3 regions of the Humibacter ginsengisoli genome follow, and region 3 is predicted to be linked to each of the others. Evidence: predicted binding sites of a transcription regulator. Region 3 holds the regulator's gene; each other region holds the start of a gene.
The links. The regulator HrcA, encoded in region 3, represses chaperone genes, less so after heat shock. The targets are predictions, from matches to a motif close to TTNGCACTCGNNNNNNNCGAGTGCNAA.
Positions count from the first base shown of each region.

Region 1: a site for HrcA is predicted at 3,545-3,571, ahead of ACYVI5_RS02780 (Hsp20/alpha crystallin family protein). Genes of this name have one in related genera too.
Region 2: a site for HrcA is predicted at 1,937-1,963, ahead of groES (co-chaperone GroES). Genes of this name have one in related genera too.

Region 1 covers NZ_BAAGWZ010000002.1:81,661-87,778, reverse strand. The annotation lists gene ACYVI5_RS02790 (S9 family peptidase) at 1-1,972, opposite strand, end outside; gene ACYVI5_RS02785 (aldo/keto reductase) at 2,072-2,908, shown strand; gene ACYVI5_RS02780 (Hsp20/alpha crystallin family protein) at 3,008-3,475, opposite strand; gene ACYVI5_RS02775 (class I SAM-dependent methyltransferase) at 3,644-4,318, shown strand; gene ACYVI5_RS02770 (hypothetical protein) at 4,326-4,748, shown strand; gene ACYVI5_RS02765 (inorganic phosphate transporter) at 5,053-6,118, shown strand, end outside.
Region 2 covers NZ_BAAGWZ010000001.1:330,989-337,106, reverse strand. The annotation lists gene ACYVI5_RS01350 (hypothetical protein) at 14-394, opposite strand; gene rarD (EamA family transporter) at 494-1,555, opposite strand; gene groES (co-chaperone GroES) at 1,603-1,899, opposite strand; gene ACYVI5_RS01335 (flavin reductase family protein) at 2,051-2,614, opposite strand; gene ACYVI5_RS01330 (class I SAM-dependent methyltransferase) at 2,912-4,102, shown strand; gene ACYVI5_RS01325 (DUF4190 domain-containing protein) at 4,157-4,858, opposite strand; gene ACYVI5_RS01320 (DUF4190 domain-containing protein) at 4,948-5,403, opposite strand; gene tsaD (tRNA (adenosine(37)-N6)-threonylcarbamoyltransferase complex transferase subunit TsaD) at 5,652-6,118, opposite strand, start outside.
Region 3 covers NZ_BAAGWZ010000006.1:123,347-129,464, reverse strand. The annotation lists gene hemW (coproporphyrinogen-III oxidase family protein) at 1-883, shown strand, start outside; gene ACYVI5_RS08925 (DUF4870 domain-containing protein) at 876-1,283, opposite strand; gene ACYVI5_RS08920 (DUF4870 domain-containing protein) at 1,334-1,939, opposite strand; gene hrcA (heat-inducible transcriptional repressor HrcA) at 2,278-3,324, shown strand; gene dnaJ (molecular chaperone DnaJ) at 3,383-4,483, shown strand; gene ACYVI5_RS08905 (RsmE family RNA methyltransferase) at 4,490-5,227, shown strand; gene ACYVI5_RS08900 (histidine triad nucleotide-binding protein) at 5,321-5,677, shown strand; gene ACYVI5_RS08895 (PhoH family protein) at 5,748-6,118, shown strand, end outside.

The sequences.
Region 1 (6,118 bases), on a different contig from region 3:
ACAGCACGCGGGTGTCGTTCAGGCTGGTGACGGCGAGGATGCGCGGGTAGGCACGGGCATCCTGCGGAACGTTCTCGTACGGCGTGTACGACTTCATGTACTCGTAGACCGCCGCGTCGTGCAACGGATCGCCCCACTCGTCCCATTCGATCACCGTGAGCGGAAGATCGGGATCGAGGATGCTCGTGAGCGCGTCGACGAACGGCACGGCCGCCAGGATGCCCGCGAACAACTGCGGCGCGAGGTTCGCCACCGCACCCATGAGCAGCCCGCCTGCGCTGCCGCCCTCCGCCACCATCCGGTCGGGAGCCGTCCAGCCGCGCTCCACGAGGTGCTTGGCGCAGGCGACGAAGTCGGTGAAGGTGTTGCGTTTGCGGGTCAGCTTGCCGTCTTCGTACCAGTGCCTGCCGAGCTCGCCGCCGCCGCGCACGTGGGCGATCGCGAATACCACGCCGCGGTCGAGCAGCGACAGCCGTGCGATAGAGACAGACGGGTCGATGCTGTGCTCGTACGACCCGTACCCGTACAACTCGAGAGGGGCAGGGGTGCCTGGGGAGACGAGGTCCCGGCGGTAGACGATCGAGATGGGCACCAGTGTGCCGTCTTCGGCGCGCGCCCATTCGCGGCGCTGCTCGTAGGCATCCGGGTCGTAGCCGCCGAGGACCGGCTGCCTCTTCAGAAGCCGCAGCTCGTCCGAAGCGGCGGCGCCGTCCGGCGTCCAGTCGTACACGGTCGACGGCGTGACCAGCGAACCGTAGCCGAGGCGCACCGTGGGCTGCTCCCACTCCGGGTTTCCCGTCGTGCCCACCGTGTACAGCGGCTCATCGAACTCGAGCTCGCGCAGGTCGCCGTAGCCATCCGCGGTCAGCGGCAGTACCGCGACCCTGGTGAGCGCGTCCCTGCGGTACTCGACGACCACGCGAGAGGCGAAGGCGTCGACCGACTCGAGGCGCACGCCCAGTCGGTGCGGAAGAATGACCTTCCGAGGCCCGAGCGGGTCGGATGCCGCGACATCCACCAGCTCGAAGTCCTCTGCACCGTCGTTGTGCACGATGAGCAGCCGGTCCTCACCGGCGACGACGGCGTGCTCGACCGAGTACTCGACGCCTTCGCGCCTCGGCCACACCACCGTGGGGGCGGCGGTCGGATCGGCGGCCGGGATCAGCCGCGACTCGCTCGTGATGGATGAGCCGATACCTACTTCGATGTAGCCGCGACTGCGTGTGACGCCGATGCCGACCCAGAATCGCTCGTCCTTCTCGTGGTGCACCACGACGTCGGCGGAAGGCTCCGTTCCCAGGGCGTGACGCCAGATGGTGTCGGGGCGCCACGCATCGTCGACGGTCGCGTAGAACGCGTGCCGGCCGTCGGGGGAGAGCACGGCGCCGGCCGACGTGTTCGGCACCTCGTCGCCGAGCTCACCGCCGTTCACGAGGTCGCGCACGCGAAGCGTGTACCGCTCGTCGCCGACGGTGTCCACGGCGTACAGCAGCATCGTGCCGTCGGTGCTGACGTCGAACGTGCCCAGCCGGAAGAAGTCGTGGCCCTCCGCCTCAGCGTTCGCGTCGAAGAGCACTTGTTCGCCGGCCAGCGCCGGAGTGCCGGCGTCGACGTCGGCCACAGTGGGAGGCGTCCAGTCGTCGTCGGTGGCGATCGGTGCGCGGCACTGCACGCCGTACTGACTGCCCTCGAACGAGCGGGAGTAGTACCACCAGCGGCCCTCGCGCACCGGAACGGAGAGGTCGGTCTCCTGAGTGCGCGACCTGATCTCCTCGAAGATCCGCTTGCGCAACGGTTCCAGGTGCGCCGTCCTTGCCTCGGTGAACGCGTTCTCCGCCTCCAGGTGCGCGATCACCTCTGGGTCGTCCTTGTCCCGCAACCACTCGTATGGGTCTTCGACCGAGTCTCCGTGGTGTGTGCGGGTGAACGGGACCCGCTTGGCGGCGGGAGCGGCGATATCGAGATCGGGCATGGCATCCACGCTATCCGCAAGACGCGCGATGCCGCCGACGGCGACCACGGGTCGTCGATGGCAGCCTCGGCGCGGTGGAGTGTCGGTAGCGTTGCCTGCATGAGCATTCCGCAGCGCGTGTTGAACGATGGAACGAGCATCCCGGCGATCGGCTTCGGAACGTATCCGTTGCGCGGCGAGACGGGCGAGAAGGCGGTGGTGTCGGCGATCGAGGCCGGCTATCGGCTGCTGGACACGGCCGTGAACTACGAGAACGAGGATGCCGTCGGGCGCGGCATGCGGGCATCAGGGCTCGAGCGCGCCCAGCTCATCGTGCAGACCAAGATCCCCGGCAGGCACCATGGGTACGACGAGACGATGGCCTCGTTCGAGCAGTCCCGGCGCGCTCTGGACGTCGAGAAGATCGATGTATACCTGATCCACTGGCCGAACCCGAGCGTCGACCGCTATGTCGACACGTTCAAGGCGATGATCGAACTGCGCGACCGCGGGCTCGTGCGAACGATCGGGGTCTCCAACTTCACAGAGGAGTTCCTCACCAGGCTGCAGCGCGAGACCGGAGAGCTGCCCGCGGTGAACCAGATCGAGTTGCACCCGTACTTCCCGCAGGAGCGGCTGCGAGCGTTCCACGACGAGCACGGCGTCGTGACCGAGGCGTGGAGTCCGCTCGGCAAGAACTCGCCGGTACTGAAAGAACAGGCGATCGTGGACGCCGCCGCCTCTCACGGTGTCACTCCGGCTCAGGTCGTACTGCGCTGGCACGTTCAGCTCGGATCGGTGCCGCTGCCGAAGTCGGGCAATGCCGAGCGTCAGCACGAGAACTTCGACATCTTCGGCTTCGAGCTGACCAACGACGAGGTCGCGGCGATCACCGCGCTCGGCAGGTCGGACGGCCGGCTGTTCGGAGGCGACCCGAACCACCACGAGGAGCAGTAGCCGCAGCAAGCTGAGACGTACGAAGGCGGGGCCGGGGGATGAGTCCCCGGCCCCGCCTTCGTGCCAGATCTCAGCGCACGCGTGCGGTGCGCACGACGTTCACGCGTCGATCGGCTTCTCGTGCTTCTCCTCGACCGTCACCGTCGGGTGGTCGCCTTCGCCCGTGGCGGCGCCGCTGGTCACGGCGATCTTGCGAGGCTTCGCCTTCTCGCTGACCGGGATCGTCACGCTGAGCACGCCGTTCACGTAGTTCGCGGAGATGCGGTCGGTGTCGAGGCCCTGGCCCAGGCTCAACTGGCGCAGGAACGAGCCGGACTGGCGCTCGCGCGTGATCCACTTCACGCCCTCACCGCTCGACAGCGTGCGCTCGGCGCGGATCGTCAGCAGCTGGCCGTCGACGTCGATGTCCACCGAGCCGGGGTCGATGCCGGGCAGGTCGGCGTTCAGCACGTAGGTGTCGCCGTCGCGGTACAGGTCCATCGGCATCAGCCGCGGCCCCTGCCCGCCGCCGAACATGGCGCCGGCCAGTCGGTCGAGTTCGCGGAACGGGTCGTAGTTGGTTGCCATCTCTACTCCTCCATGGGTCGATCCACGATGGTTTCAAAGTTGAGCCGCTTAGGCTCAACTACGGTCAGATTAGCACTCTGCAGTGGAGAGTGCCAACGGTGAGTTCTTCCCGCCGCGTCTGCTCTGGGCGAACGCGGGTGAGGCACCGGCCGGGACCACAATGGAGGGATGCGCGCAGCCGAGAGCCCCGAAGAGATCGCACGCCGCTTCGACGAGCGTGCGGGCCACTACGACGAGTCCGAGTTCCACACGGCTCTCGCCGAGGCGGTCGCTCAGTTCGCCGGAACCGACGGTGTGCGCAGCGTGCTCGACATGGCGACCGGCACCGGGCTCGTTCTGCGGGCGTTGCCGGAGGCGGGCATCCGCAAGGTCGGTGTCGACCTGTCTCGCGGCATGCTCGAGATCGCCCGTGAGCACCTGCCCGGCGCGCAACTGATCGAGGGCGACGCCTCGATCGCGCCCGACGTCGGCGGAGAGCAGTTCGATCTGATCACGTGTGTCACCGCGCTGCACCTGCTGCCCAGCCCGGTGGATGCGCTGCGATCATGGCGCAACGCGCTCGCGCCGGATGGGCGTGTCGTGGTGGGGGTGTTCCGCACGGGCGACGTGCGCGATGTGCCCGAGGTCGCCGAGGCGGTGAGCCGCGGCGCCGAGCGGCGCCCGCACGGCACGCACGACGAGCTGCACGCACGGGTCGGCACCGAGGAGGCGCTGAGAGTGCTGGCAGCCGAATCGGGATACGAACTCGGGAGGGTGCGCACCTGGGTGCTGCCTGAGCCGCTCGAGGTGTGCCTGCTCGCAGAGCTCGTCCCGGCACGCCCACTCGGTGCCCGCGACGCATAATGGCGGGATGATCACGACCGAGTTGGCACGCGAGCTGCGAGACCACGGACTGGTGTGGCATCCGGCATCCGGCGACGTCTTCGCCATCGACTCGGGCGAGTTCGACGGCGAGACGTTCACCGTGAGCGACATGACGATCGAGGCACATGAGTTCGACACCGGCACGATCCTCGGCTTCAACGGCACGACGGAGTGGGCGCTCGACTCGGTCGCGGTCGAGAACGCGGTGTGGCTGCCGCGTGAGGATCAGCTCCGTGGTCTCCTCGGCGGCACGTTCGTGGCGCTGAACCGCACGGATGCCGGTGACTACGTCGTCGAGACCGCTCGCGACGGCGCGCACACACGTTTCGCTGCGGCGGAGGCAGAGACGGCGTACGCACACGCGGTGCTCGCCCTCATCGCACAGGCGACGGCGGACGCTGCGACCTGATCGGGCGGGCGCTCAGGCGTCCGCGAGCGCCGCGGGCGTGATTCCCGCCACAGGGCGCATACGGTCATCGCCATCGTGATGACGAGTTCGGGGAGCACGTTCTGCAGCACCTCTCGCAGCACCGGCGATCGCGGTGATATCCGCGGGCTCCCCTCGTCGAGTTGACCGTGCCACCGCCACATGTGACGATCGACGTGGTCCTTAACGCACGGTGCACCACGGATGAACGTCGCCGTTGCGCCGCCTCCGGCTCGCCGGGGAAGCGGGAGGCCGTGCCCGTGCCCGCTATTCGAGAAAGACGTCGGTGGACCTCACCCTGATCGTCGTGCTGGTGATCGCGCTGGCACTCTTCTTCGATTTCACCAACGGCTTCCACGACACGGCGAACGCCATGGCGACGCCGATCGCGACCGGCGCGATGCGGCCGAAGATCGCGGTCGCGCTCGCCGCCGTGCTCAACCTGGTGGGGGCGTTCCTCTCCACGGCGGTGGCGAAGACCATCTCGAACGGCCTCATCAACGAGGGCCACGGCGGTGTTCTGATCACACCGACGATGATTTTCGCCGGGCTCGTCGGCGCCATCATCTGGAATCTCGTCACCTGGCTCTACGGCCTTCCCTCCAGCTCCAGCCACGCACTCTTCGGCGGACTGATCGGTGCCGCGATCGTCGGCGCCGGTTTCGGGTCGGTCGACTACGTCGTGCTGCTCGACAAGGTCATCCTGCCGGCCGTGCTTTCCCCGATCATCGCGGGCCTCGTGGCTTTTTGCGCCACCCGGTTGGCCTATGCGATCACGCGCCGGTACGACCGTCTGCCCGACGGTCGCGCCGGGTTCCGGTTCGGCCAGATCTTCTCGTCGTCGCTCGTGGCGCTCGCCCACGGCACCAACGACGCACAGAAGACGATGGGCGTCATCACGCTCGTGCTCATCTCGGCGGGTGCGCTCGCGCCGGGTTCGAATCCTCCCGTGCTCGTCATCGCGGCCTGTGCGCTGGCCATCGGCGTCGGCACCTACACCGGCGGATGGCGCATCATCCGCACCCTGGGCAAGGGCCTCACGGATGTGAAGCCGGCGCAGGGCTTCGCGGCGGAGACCAGCACCGCGGCGACCATCCTCGCCTCCTCGCACCTCGGGTTCGCGCTCTCGACTACACAGGTGGCATCCGGATCGGTGATCGGATCCGGCCTCGGCAGAAGGGGCTCCAGCGTGCGGTGGGGCACGGCCGGGCGTATCGGTCTCGGCTGGCTCATGACGCTGCCCGCCGCGGCCGTCGTCGGCGCGATCACGGCGCTCATCGGACTGCTCGGGTTCGTCGGAGTGGTGATCGATCTCATCATCGCGGTCGGCGTGATCGTGCTGATCTTCGCGA
Region 2 (6,118 bases), on a different contig from region 3:
CCTGTACGGCCGCTCAGGCGGGAACCGGTGCCCCGACACCCGGAGCCGGACGCAGCGCGGCCGCCAGCCTGCGCACCCCCGAACGGATGCGCCGTCCGGTGCGTTTGAACCAGTCGTCGTCGTCCTTGTCGCGGTTGAGCACGAGTACCACCACACGCATCGCCGCGATCGCCAGCCAGAGCGCCGCGAAGAACGTGTCGCCCTGCATCACATCGAGCACCGCGATGGCGCCGGAGATCACGGCGACCAGCATCGCGAGCACGATGTAGCGGCTGCGCCACACGTAGCGTTCCCGCGAACCGCGCACCGCGCGGCGGTAGAGAGCAAGCGCGTAAGACTCCGCGAAGCTCGTACCGAGTGCAGCGCTGACGAGCAGCAACGCGCCGATCGACATGCCTCCACTATGCGCTCTGCGCCCGACGATCGGCCCAGAATCCCCATTCCCGAGAGGGCGCGTCCGACCGCCCGAGAGTGCGGGATCGTTCAGGCAGTCCTATTCGGGCAACGGGTCGGAGGAGACCGCATCCGTCGACGGCGCATCCCCCAGCACCGCCGCACGTCGATCGCGTCGCACCGCGAGCACCATGTCGACCGTGAGCACGACGAGCGCGACCCAGACCAGGGCGAATCCGATCCAGCGCTCCAGCGTCATCGTCTCGTGCAGGAGCACGACTCCGACGATGAGCTGCAGGATCGGCGTGAAGTACTGAATGAACCCCATCACGATGAGCGGCAGCCGGCGCGACGCCGCCGCGAAGAACAGCAGCGGCACCGCCGTGATCACGCCGACACCGACGATGCCGACGGCGTGCAGCAGGCTCACGTGGCCGAATGTGATGCCCGTCGTCACACCGACCACGATCAGCTGCACGATCGCGACGGGCGTGAGCCACGCGGTCTCGAGCGTGAGGCCGCTGAGGGCATCCACGTTGCGCCCCACCTGCTTCTTGACCAGCCCGTAGAGGCCGAACGAGAACGCCAGGAGAAGCGCGATCCAGGGCAGCCGACCGTATCCGACAGTCAGCACGACAACAGCGACGACCGAGACGCCGATCGCGATCCACTGCGTGATGCGCAGGTGCTCGCGCAGCACGATCACGCCGAGCAGAACGGTGACGATCGGGTTGATGAAGTAGCCGAGGGATGCCTCGACCACCTGACCCGACGTCGTCGCGTACACGTACGTCTGCCAGTTCACGTAGATGAGCGCGCCGGCCGCGCCCATGATGAGCACGATGCGCGGACGCCTCAGGATGACCGCGAAAGCGCGCCACGCCCGTGTGACGACGATCGCGATGGCGCAGAACACGAGCGAGAACACGACGCGCCAGGCGACGATCTCGAACGGACCGGTCGGCGCGAGCGCAATGAAGTAGATCGGGAGGAATCCCCAGATGAAGTACGCCGAGACCGCATACACGATGCCGCGGCCGGCACGAGCGGGCGCGGCTACAGCTGGTGACGTGGTGGGGTCGTTTCCCGCGGATTCGGACACCGCACAATCGTAGGGCGAAGCCACCGACACGGACGCCGAAGGGGCCCGGATGCCAGGCATCCGGACCCCTTCGAAGCGTTACGTCTGCTGCGACAGCAGACTGAGCGTCAGCGCTCGATGACGGCCAGCACGTCGCGAGCCGAGAGCACCAGGAACTCGTCGCCGCCGAACTTCACCTCGGTGCCGCCGTACTTGGAGTAGAGCACCTTGTCGCCGACGTTGACGTCGAGCGGAACGCGGTTGCCGTTGTCGTCGATGCGACCGGGTCCGACGGCGATGACCTCGCCCTCCTGCGGCTTCTCCTTGGCGGTGTCCGGGATGACCAGGCCGGACGCAGTGGTCTGCTCAGCCTCGACCTGCTTGATAACGATGCGATCCTCGAGCGGCTTGATGGAGACCGACACGGTTGACCTCTTTCTGTACTTTGTACTGAAGACGTAGTTAGCACACTGACAGTGAGAGTGCTAATGAGCAGTGTAGGCGCACCGTTGGCACTCGTGCAACGTGAGTGCAAGCGAGGGACGCGATTCCATGAGCGGCGGTGCTCGAGCCGCGCTACGACGGATCGGAGAGCGCGCGGTACGCCCGATCGAGGTAGGCGACCGGCTCGCCCGGTTCTCCGGCATGAATCTCGAGCACCTCCGCCAGCACGAGCACGGACGATCCGACCGGAGTGCTCTGAAGGATGCGACACCGCAGCGCGACGCGCGCGCTCGGCAGATGCGGTTCCCCGGTGGGCAGCGCCGACCAGCCTTGTTCCAGAGTGAAGCGGTCCGTTCCCGAGTGCGCGAAGACATCCGCCAGCCCCACGTGCGCGGCGTCGAGCAGGTGTACGAGATGGGTCGGCGCCGACAGGATGCCGCCGGCGCTTCCGGTCGCGCGCGTCACGGAGAACGCCAACGCCGGTGGATCTGCGCTCACGGATGCCACGCTCGAGGCGGTGAGTCCGACAGGCCCGTCTGCGGTGAGCGCGGTGATCAGCGCGATGCCGGCAGGATGCAGCCGGAAGGCGTCCTTGAAGGCTTCTGGGGTCGCCGTTCGGGGAGCCGGCACGGCGATGCGCCGAGCCAGGGCCTCGGGAGACGAAGCGGGAGTTGCCAGGGGTTCAGTTGCGGTCATGCGTTCGGGTCGTGTCTCGGGTTCCGGGAGGTGCTCGGGTCGTGCAGGTGAGGGCGGAGGGAGGTGCGGGCATCCTCGGGCGGTTGCCCAGAGTGGCGCTCGATGCAATACCCGTGCCGCCCTCCGCTCTGATGAGCCTAGGACCTCAACCAATGTTGAGGTCAACTCGTACCGGGCGTCCGGGGAGAACGCGCACCCTCGCCGGAACGGACGCGCACCCTCGCCGGAACGAACGCGCACCCTCGGCGAAACGGACGCGCACCCTCGCGCGTGGAGTTGTCGCGATAGGTTGTCGCAGTGGAACGCGCGGAACTGGTCGAGCTGCTGAGCCCGGAGGGTCTGCGGCTGCTGGACTCCCTGCCGCCGTACGAGAGCGCGGCCGACGTGGTGCGCATGGTGAGCGCGTTGCGCAAGCAGGGGCATCCGCCCGGGCTGGTGGCGACGGTGCTGACGCAGTCCAAGCTGCGCGGCAAGGCCGCGGCGAAGTTCGGTCCATTCGCTTCGCGCATGCTGTTCACGGAGGCAGGGCTGGAGCAGGCGACCCGCCTGCAGGTGGCCGCCCGTCACGCGGCACGCTTCACCCGAGCGGGCCTCACTCGGGTGGCCGACCTGGGGTGCGGCATCGGAGGCGACGCCATGGCCATGGCCGCGCTCGACCTCGACGTCACGGCCGTGGACGCCGACGAGGTCACGGCCGCGATCGCGAGCTACAACCTGGCGCCCTTCCCGAACGCCACGGTGCGCCAGTCACGGGCCGAAGACGCAGAGCTGACCGGGCAGGACGCCGCCTATCTCGACCCAGCTCGCCGCACCTCCGGGCACGCGAACACGAGACGGCTCTCCGACCCGGCCGAGTGGTCGCCGAGTCTCGACTTCGTCTTCGGTCTTGCCGAGCGGATGCCCGTGGGCGTCAAACTCGGACCAGGCGTCGACCGTGCCCTTATCCCCGACGGCGCTGAGGCGCAGTGGATCTCGGTGGACGGGCAGGTGGTGGAGGTCGGCGTCTGGACCGGGCCGCTCGCACGAGACGGCATCCGCCGCGCGGCGCTCGTCATGCACGGAGACGAAACGACCGAACTCACCGGCGGGGCCGATTCCGCCGACGAGCCGACCGGGGACCTCGGCGAGTATCTGTATGAACCGGACGGCGCTGTCATCCGTGCGCGGCTGATCGGCGACCTCGCCCGCACGCTGAAGGCGAGGATGCTCCGCCACGACATCGCTTACCTCACGGCCGACACCCTGACGCGCACCCCGTTCGCTGACGCGTTCCGGGTCATCGAGGAGTTGCCGGTCAAGGAGTCGGAGCTGCGCGCCGCGCTCGCAAGTCGCCGGATCGGAACCCTCGAGATCAAGAAGCGCGGAGCGGATGTCGACCCCGCGGCACTGCGCAAGCGGCTCCGGCTGAGGGGCGAGGCATCCGCGACCCTCGTGCTCACCCGGATCGGCGCACGCCATGTTGCGCTTCTCGTCGAGCGCGCGGGCTGAGACAAACGAGGGCCGTTCCGATGATGCGGAACGGCCCTCGTGTCGTTTCGGTGCTCAGTAGCCGGAGTTGTAACTGGCCGAGGCGATCGCGCCGATCACGATGATGAGAATCCAGAGCAGGATGAAGGCGACGGAGACGAAGCCGAGGATGATTCCGGTGAGCCAGAATCCCTTCGCCTGCGGCTCGCGCGACTTGCCCAGGAATCCGAGCACGATACCGGCGATGCCGAACAGCACGCCCCAGCCGACCGAGATGACGCCGACGATGCCGCCGATCAGAGCCAGGATGCTCAGGATCGGGGTCTTCGAGGGCGTCGGCGCGTACGGCTGCCCGTACTGCGGAGCGCCGTACGGAGGCTGCACGGGAGCCCCATACTGCGGGGCAGGCGGCTGCTGCGGAGCATAAGGCTGCTGGGGCGCACCGTAGGGCTGCTGCGGGGCACCGTACGGCTGCTGGGGCGCACCGTACGGCTGCTGCGGCGCGCCATACGGCTGCTGGGGCGCACCGTACGGCTGCTGCGGCGCGCCATACGGCTGCTGCGGCGCGCCGTACGGCTGGGGCGGAACGGGCGGAGCCGGCGGGGCGCCGTACGGCTGCTGAGGAGGCACGTTCGGCTGCGGAGGCTGCGGAGGAGCAGCGGACGGCTGCTGCGGCACCGGAGGTGCCGACGGCGGTGCGACCGGCGGCTCCTGCCGGGGCTCGCCACCCGGCGCGGGCACCTGCTCCGGATTCTGCGGAGCATTTGGATCGGACATCGGACCTTCCTTCGTCAGTAGACGTCAGCGGCGCAGCGCTCGGAACGAAATCCGAGTCGCCGCGCCGCAGATGGATCAGTGGTGCTGAATCAGTAGTTGTTGAGTGACGAACTCACCGACGCGAGGATCACCACGAGCACGATGATGACGATGATCTCGAGCGCGATGGCGACGAAACCGAGGATGATGCCGGTCAGCCAGAAGCCCTTGGCCTGCGGCTCCCTGCTCCGCCCGATGAAGCCGAGGATGACGGCCGCGATGGCGAACAGACCACCGAAGTAGAAGAAGGAGCCGATGATTCCGACGATGCCGCCGATCAGCGACAGGATGCTCAGAATCGGAGACTTCTGCACGGGAGCGGCGTACGGCTGCCCGTACTGCGGAGCCTGCGGTGCGCCGTACTGCGGTGCGGCCGGCTGCTGTGGTGCACCGTACTGCGGCGGCGCGGGCTGCTGAGGTGCAGCCGGCTGCGGCGCGGCCGGCTGGGACGCCGGCGGCTGCTGCGGCGAGCCCGCCGGGTCCTGAGGAGCGTTGGGATCGGACATGTGCTTGATCCTTTCGAATGGGCCGGCCGTCAAAAGCGGCCGGTCGTTCATCGCTCGGAATCGAACCTGAGCGAAAGCTGTGTATGCCAATGCTGGCATCCGCCTTCAGGGGTGTCAATGCATGCCGCGCGCGGCGTGTCGAACCGTTACCCCGATGAGCGAATGCGCATTCCGCACGCTATTCGCCGTCGCGAAGCACCGCGATGGGTACCTGTCCCCATGCACGCCGGACCATCCTGTGGATGTTCTCAGACCTGCACGTCGGTCACAGGCAGGGTCGAGTCCGCACCGAAGTCGAGTCCGCTCGGAGCGTGCCCAGCCATGATGCGCTGCGCGGCGAGCGCCGCGATCATCGCGCCGTTGTCGGTGCACAGAGACAAGGCGGGGATGCGCAGCCGGATGCCCGCGGCATCCGCTCGTTCCTGCGCCAGCTGGCGCACGCGCGCGTTGGCGACCACTCCGCCGCCGAGCAGCAGCCTCGGCACCTCGCGGTCGATGCACGCGGCGATCGCCTTCCGCAGCAGTACGTCGGCAACGGCCTCGCGGAAGCTCGCGGCGACGTCGGCGACGGGAACGGGCTCGCCGGCATCCTCTCGCCGCTCCACCCAACGTGCCACGGCGGTCTTCAGCCCCGAGAACGAGAAGTCGTAGCGGTGCTTCGCCAGGTCTTTGGGCAGCGAGAGTCCGCGCGGAAAGCGGATGGCATCCGGATGCC
Region 3 (6,118 bases):
AGACACGATCGGCCTCGCCGCAGGGGCCGAGGTGACGACGGAGGCGAATCCCGACAGCGTGGACGCCCGGTACCTCGCGGAGCTCGCCGCCGCCGGATTCACCCGGGTCTCGTTCGGCATGCAGTCGGCCGTTCCGCACGTGCTGCGCACGCTCGAGCGCACGCACGATCCGGAACGCGTGCCGCAGGTGGTGCGTTGGGCGAAGGATGCCGGCCTGCAGGTGAGCCTCGACCTCATCTACGGCACCCCGGGGGAATCCCTCGCCGACTGGTCGGCGTCGGTCGACGCCGCGCTGGAGTGCAAGCCCGATCACCTCTCCGCCTACGCGCTCATCGTCGAGGATGGCACGAAGCTGGCGCGGCAGATCCGTCGAGGAGACCTTCCGGGGCCCGACGACGACCTGCAGGCGGACATGTACGAACTCGCCGACGACCGGCTGCAGTCCGCCGGACTCCAATGGTACGAGGTGAGCAACTGGGCCGCGGATGCCGCACACCGCTCCCGGCACAACCTCGGCTACTGGCTGGGGCACGACTGGTGGGGAGTCGGTCCAGGTGCACACAGTCACGTCGGCGGCGTGCGCTGGTGGAACGTTAAGCACCCTGCCGCCTACGCGCAACGTGTGCTCTCCGGCGACTCGCCCGCGGCAGGGCGGGAGACTCTGGATGCCGCGACGCGGGCATTCGAGGACGTGTTGCTGCGGGTGCGCATCCGCGACGGACTGCCGACGAAAGCGCTCGGCGCGACAGGACGCGCCGCGGTCGCCGGCCTCATCGCGGACGGTCTGGTCAATGCGAGAGCCGCCCTGCACGGATCGGTGGAACTGACCCGCACAGGACGGCTTCTGGCCGACGCCGTCGTGCGACGGCTGACTGCTACTTGATGAACTGGATGGTGATCGGGTACCGGTAGTTCTCCCCGTGGTTGGCCTTGACCGCCGCGATGATGCTGAACACGATGTTGACGATCCAGACCGCGAGAAGGATCAGGAATCCGATCAGGATGAACGCCGTGATCCAGCCGATGATGACACCGATCAGCATCGTCAGCTGGAAGTTGAGGGCGTTCTTCGTGTTCTCGCGCACGAAGGGCCCCCGGTCCTTCAGTACGAGGAACCCGATCAGCGCGGGCAGGAAGGCGAGGCTCGCGTAGCTGAGGAATGAGATGATCGCGCCACCCAGGTGGATGAGCATCGACCACAGCTTCTCGTCGGCGGGCTGCATCTGGCGCGCCTGGCTCTGCGGATACGGATTCTGCGGGGGAGGGGGTGGGACGTTGCTCATGAGCTCTCCTTCGTAGGTGATGAATGCCGTCCGCGTGTTGCGACGGTCGGCTACTTGATGAATCGCACCGCGAACGGGTAGCGGTAGCTGCCTCCCGCGTTGACGCGCACGCCGCCGATGATCGAGAAGACCACGTCGATCACCACGAGCGCCCACCCGACCAGGGCGAGGATCAGCCCCAGCACGAACCAGCCGCCGCCGAGCACGAGGGGAACGAACAGGGCCGCGTAGATGATGGCGGCGACGATCGCCCAGACGATCATGGCTCCCACCATGGTGATCTGGAAGTTCAGCGCCTCCTTCGCCTCATTGCGCACCCGCTCTCCGCGCTTCCCGAATGCCAGATAGAACACCAGCGACGGGACGATCGCCAGGATGGCGAGCCACCCGCTGAAGAAGGCGAGGAAGGCGATCGCGCCGCCGAAGTGCGACCACGCGGCGTAGGACTTGTCCTGCTCGGGTGTCAGGGGCCCGGCCGGAGCCGGAGTCGCGTACTGCGGCTGCTGCTGCTGCCCGGGCGGTTGCTGGCCGTATTGCTGTTGCCCGTACTGCGGAGGCTGCTGCCCGTACTGCGGAGGCTGCTGCCCGTATTGAGGGGGCGGCGCCGGGGGTGCGTTTTCACCGGCCGGCTGTTGAGGGAGATTCGGATCGCTCATGACGGTGCGCCTTTCGACGGCATGCAAGATGCGTATCTCGCCCTTTGCGAGATAGCGCTAAAAGTACTGCTCGCCATGCTCGACTGCAATGATTCCGCGCCGTAGTAAGCGGACTCGACCTCTACCACCGGTGGCCGAAGAGGAGCAGTTTCACGGTGGGCATCGTGGGTCGCTAGCCTGAAACTCCTTTCATCTGTTCGGAACGCAGCGGGTGGATGCTGTGCCGCACCGTGGACGGAGACGCCCTCGTCGTGCGCCCGGGATATGATTGGCACTCGACCGCAACGAGTGCCAATCGCGTGCGGGCCGGAGTCGATGACCGGAAGGGAGCTGGCGCCATGGTGACAGAACGCAGCCTCGAGGTCCTCCGGGTCATCGTGCAGGACTACGTGGCATCCCGAGAGCCGGTCGGCTCGAAGAGTATCGTGGAGCGGCACGGATTCGACGTCTCCGCTGCGACCATCCGCAATGACATGGCGGCCCTCGAGGAGGAGGAGCTCATCGCGGCCCCGCACACCTCCTCAGGGCGTGTGCCCACCGATAAGGGATACCGGCTGTTCGTCGACAGGATGTCCGAACTGCGCCCGCTCTCCAGCGCTCAGCGCCAGGCGATCGAGGTGTTCCTCGGCCAGTCCGTCGACGTGGACGACGTTCTGGCGCGCACGGTGCGCCTCCTCGCGCAGCTGACCCACCAGGTCGCTCTCGTGCAGTACCCGTCGGTGTCACGCGCCAGGGTGCGGCACATCGAGTTCGTGCCGCTCGCCCCGCGCCGCGTGCTGTGCGTGCTGATCGCGGACTCGGGCGTCGTGGAGCAGGGCGTCGCCGAACCGGATGGCGACCTGGGAGAGGATGCCCTCGCCGAGGTGCGCGCACAGGTGAACGCCCAGAGCGCGGGGCTGCGACTGGCGGATGCGGCAGTCGTGCTCCGTCGCCTTCCTTCCACTCTTCCGGCCGAGCGGTGGACCGCGCAGGCGCGGGAGACCGTCGCCTCGTTGTGCCAGGTGATCGTCGATCAGATCGAGGCGACCCGTCAGGAGCGTCTCATCATGGCGGGAGCCGCGAACCTCGTGCGCACCGAGAACGACTTCACCGGCAGCGTGACGCCCGTGCTGGAGGCTATCGAGGAGCAGGTGGAGCTGCTGAAGCTGTTCGGCGAGATGGCCCGCGAGCTGGACAGAGAGCAGTACGGCGTCTCGGTACGGATCGGACGCGAGAACGCGGTCTCGCCGTTCTCCGAGGCATCCGTCGTGGCCACCGGCTATGCGGGTTCGGGCATCGACGCTGCCAGGCTGGGTGTGCTCGGACCGACCCGAATGGACTACTCCAACAACATGGCCGCCGTGCGTGCGGTGGCCCGCTATCTTTCCCGGCTGCTCGGCGAGTGACCCTGCCGTGGCGGTGAGAAACGTTCAGTACACGATCAGTTAAGGAAACCCCTCTTCCGTGGCCGACCACTACGAAGTACTCGGCGTCGCCCGCGACGCCAGCCCCGACGAGATCAAGAAGGCATATCGCCGGCTCGCGCGTGAACTGCACCCCGACGTGAACCCGAGCCCCGACGCCGCCGAGCGGTTCAAGCTCGTCACGCACGCCTACGACGTGCTCAGCGACCCCCAGCAGAGGCAGCAGTACGACCTGGGACCACAACCCGGCTTCGACGGGGGAGGCTTCGGCGGCTTCGGCGACATTTTCGAGACGTTCTTCGGCGGCGCGACCGGCGGCGCTCAACGCGGCCCGCGCTCGCGCCGGGAACGCGGACAGGATGCCCTGCTGCGGGTCGAGGTGGACCTCGACGAGGTGATCTTCGGAGCTCACCGCGATCTCGAGGTCGATACCGCCGTTGTGTGCGAGACCTGCGGGGGTTCCTGCTGCCAGCCCGGCACCGCGCCCGTCACATGCGACATCTGCCACGGAACGGGAAGCATCCAGCGCACGGTGCGCTCGCTGCTCGGCAACGTCATGACCTCCTCGCCGTGCGGCACCTGCCGCGGATACGGCACGGTCATCGCCACGCCGTGCGTGACCTGCCAGGGGCAGGGGCGGGTGCGGGCCAGGCGGACCGTGCCGGTCGACATTCCAGCCGGTGTCGACACCGGACTCCGGCTCCAGATGCCCGGCAGTGGCGAGGCGGGTCCGGCGGGCGGTTCGAACGGCGACCTCTATCTGGAGATCAAGGTGCGCCACCACGACGTGTTCAGCCGCGACGGCGATGACCTGCTGTGCACGCTGACGGTGTCGATGGCGGATGCCGTGCTCGGCACCCACACGAAGGTGAAGGCGCTCGACGGCGACATCGACCTCGAACTCAAGCCGGGTGTGCAGAGCGCGGACGTCATCGTCGTGAAGGGCAGGGGCATCACGCACCTGCGCGGCACGGGACGCGGCGACCTGCGGGTGGGCGTGCAGGTCGTTACCCCGACCAAGCTCGACCGCAAGGAGCGCGACCTCATCGAGCAGTTCGCCAAACATCACAAGACGGAAGAGCCGTCGCTCGCGCGGTTCCAGCAGGGACTGTTCGCCAAGCTGCGCGACAGATTCCTCTAGACGCGCATGGCCAACCTCTACTTGCGCGAAGACCTCGACGATGCCGCCACGGGTGCCGAGGTCGTGCTCGAGGGCGCGGAGGCCAGGCACATCGTCAGCGTGAGCCGCACCCGGGTGGGCGACGCACTGAAGGTGGCGAACGGGCGCGGGCTCGTCGTCGAGGGTGCCGTGCTCACGGCCGAGCCGTCGAGGGTGGTCGTCCGCGTGCATGCCGTCTCGCAGATCGACCGCGCACGGCCCCGGATCGCGCTGGTGCAGGCGCTGGCGAAGGGCGACCGGGACGAGCTGGCCGTGCAGGCCGCGGTCGAACTCGGCGTCGACGAGGTGGTGCCGTGGCAGGCGTCCCGGTCCGTGTCGCGCTGGCAGGGTGACAAGGCACGCAAGGGCGTTGAGCGCTGGCGCGCCATCGTGCGCGAAGCCACGAAGCAGTCGGTGCGCGCATGGTTGCCCGACGTGGCCGAACCGGTGACGACCGCACGGTTGGCCGAGCGCGCGTCCACCAGCCGGATGCTCGTGCTCGAGCCGGGCGCGGTGGTGCCGCTCACGGGCATCCGCTTGGTCGCCGGAGATGATCGTGACCTCGTCGTGGTGATCGGCCCGGAGGGCGGCATCGCCCCGGAGGAGTCGCAACGGTTGACGGCCGCGGGCGCGACCTCGGTTCGCCTCGGCGACTCCGTGCTGCGCACGTCGAGCGCAGGGCCGGCGGCGATCGCGGTGCTGAATGCAGCGATCGGACGCTGGTGATCGGCGGCCGGCGGCGATCGACCGACGATCGCGACGCGATGGCCGTGCAGAACCAAGCCCGCCGGCGTGGTCGTTCTTCGTAGAATGAAAGGTATGACTCAGACGGAGCCGAGCATCTTCACGCGCATCATCGAACGGCAGATCCCGGCCGACGTGGTGTACGAGGACGACTCGGTGATCGCGTTCAACGACATCGCTCCGCAGGCGCCCGTGCATGTCATCGTTGTGCCCAAGACGGCCGACTACCGTAACGTTGTCGAGCTGGCCGCAGAAGACCCGGTGCTGCTGGCGCACGTCGTCGAGGTGGCGAAGCAAGTCGCCGATGAGCGCGCCGGCGGCGAGTTCCGTCTCATCTTCAACAACGGCGAATCGGCCGGCCAGACGATCTTCCATGTGCACGCACATGTGCTCGGTGGGGATCTAGCGGAAGGAACACTTGGCTCGAAGTGATGAGACGTCGGCCGCGGCCGACGTCGCCCGCGACAACGCGGAAGCCCGGCTGCACGTCGACGGCGTCGCCATGGTGCGACTGCTCGGGGCGCAGGATCGCCTGCTGACGACGATCGAGAAGCAGTACCCGCTGGTCAGCGTGCACGTGCGAGGCAACGACATCTCGATCACGGGCGATCCGGCCCAAGTCGAGTCCGCCCGCACGCTCGTGGAGGAGTTGCTGGTCATGGTGCGCGAAGGACAAGACCTCTCACCGGTGGAGGTGACGAGCTCGGCGAGGATCATCGAGAACGGATCGAGCCCAGCCGACGTCTTCGGTCAGGCGATCCTCACGTCTCGCGGCAAGGCCATCCGGCCGAAGACGCTCGGGCAGAAAGAGTACGTCGACGCGATCGACCACAACACGATCGTGTTCGGCATCGGACCCGCCGGCACCGGCAA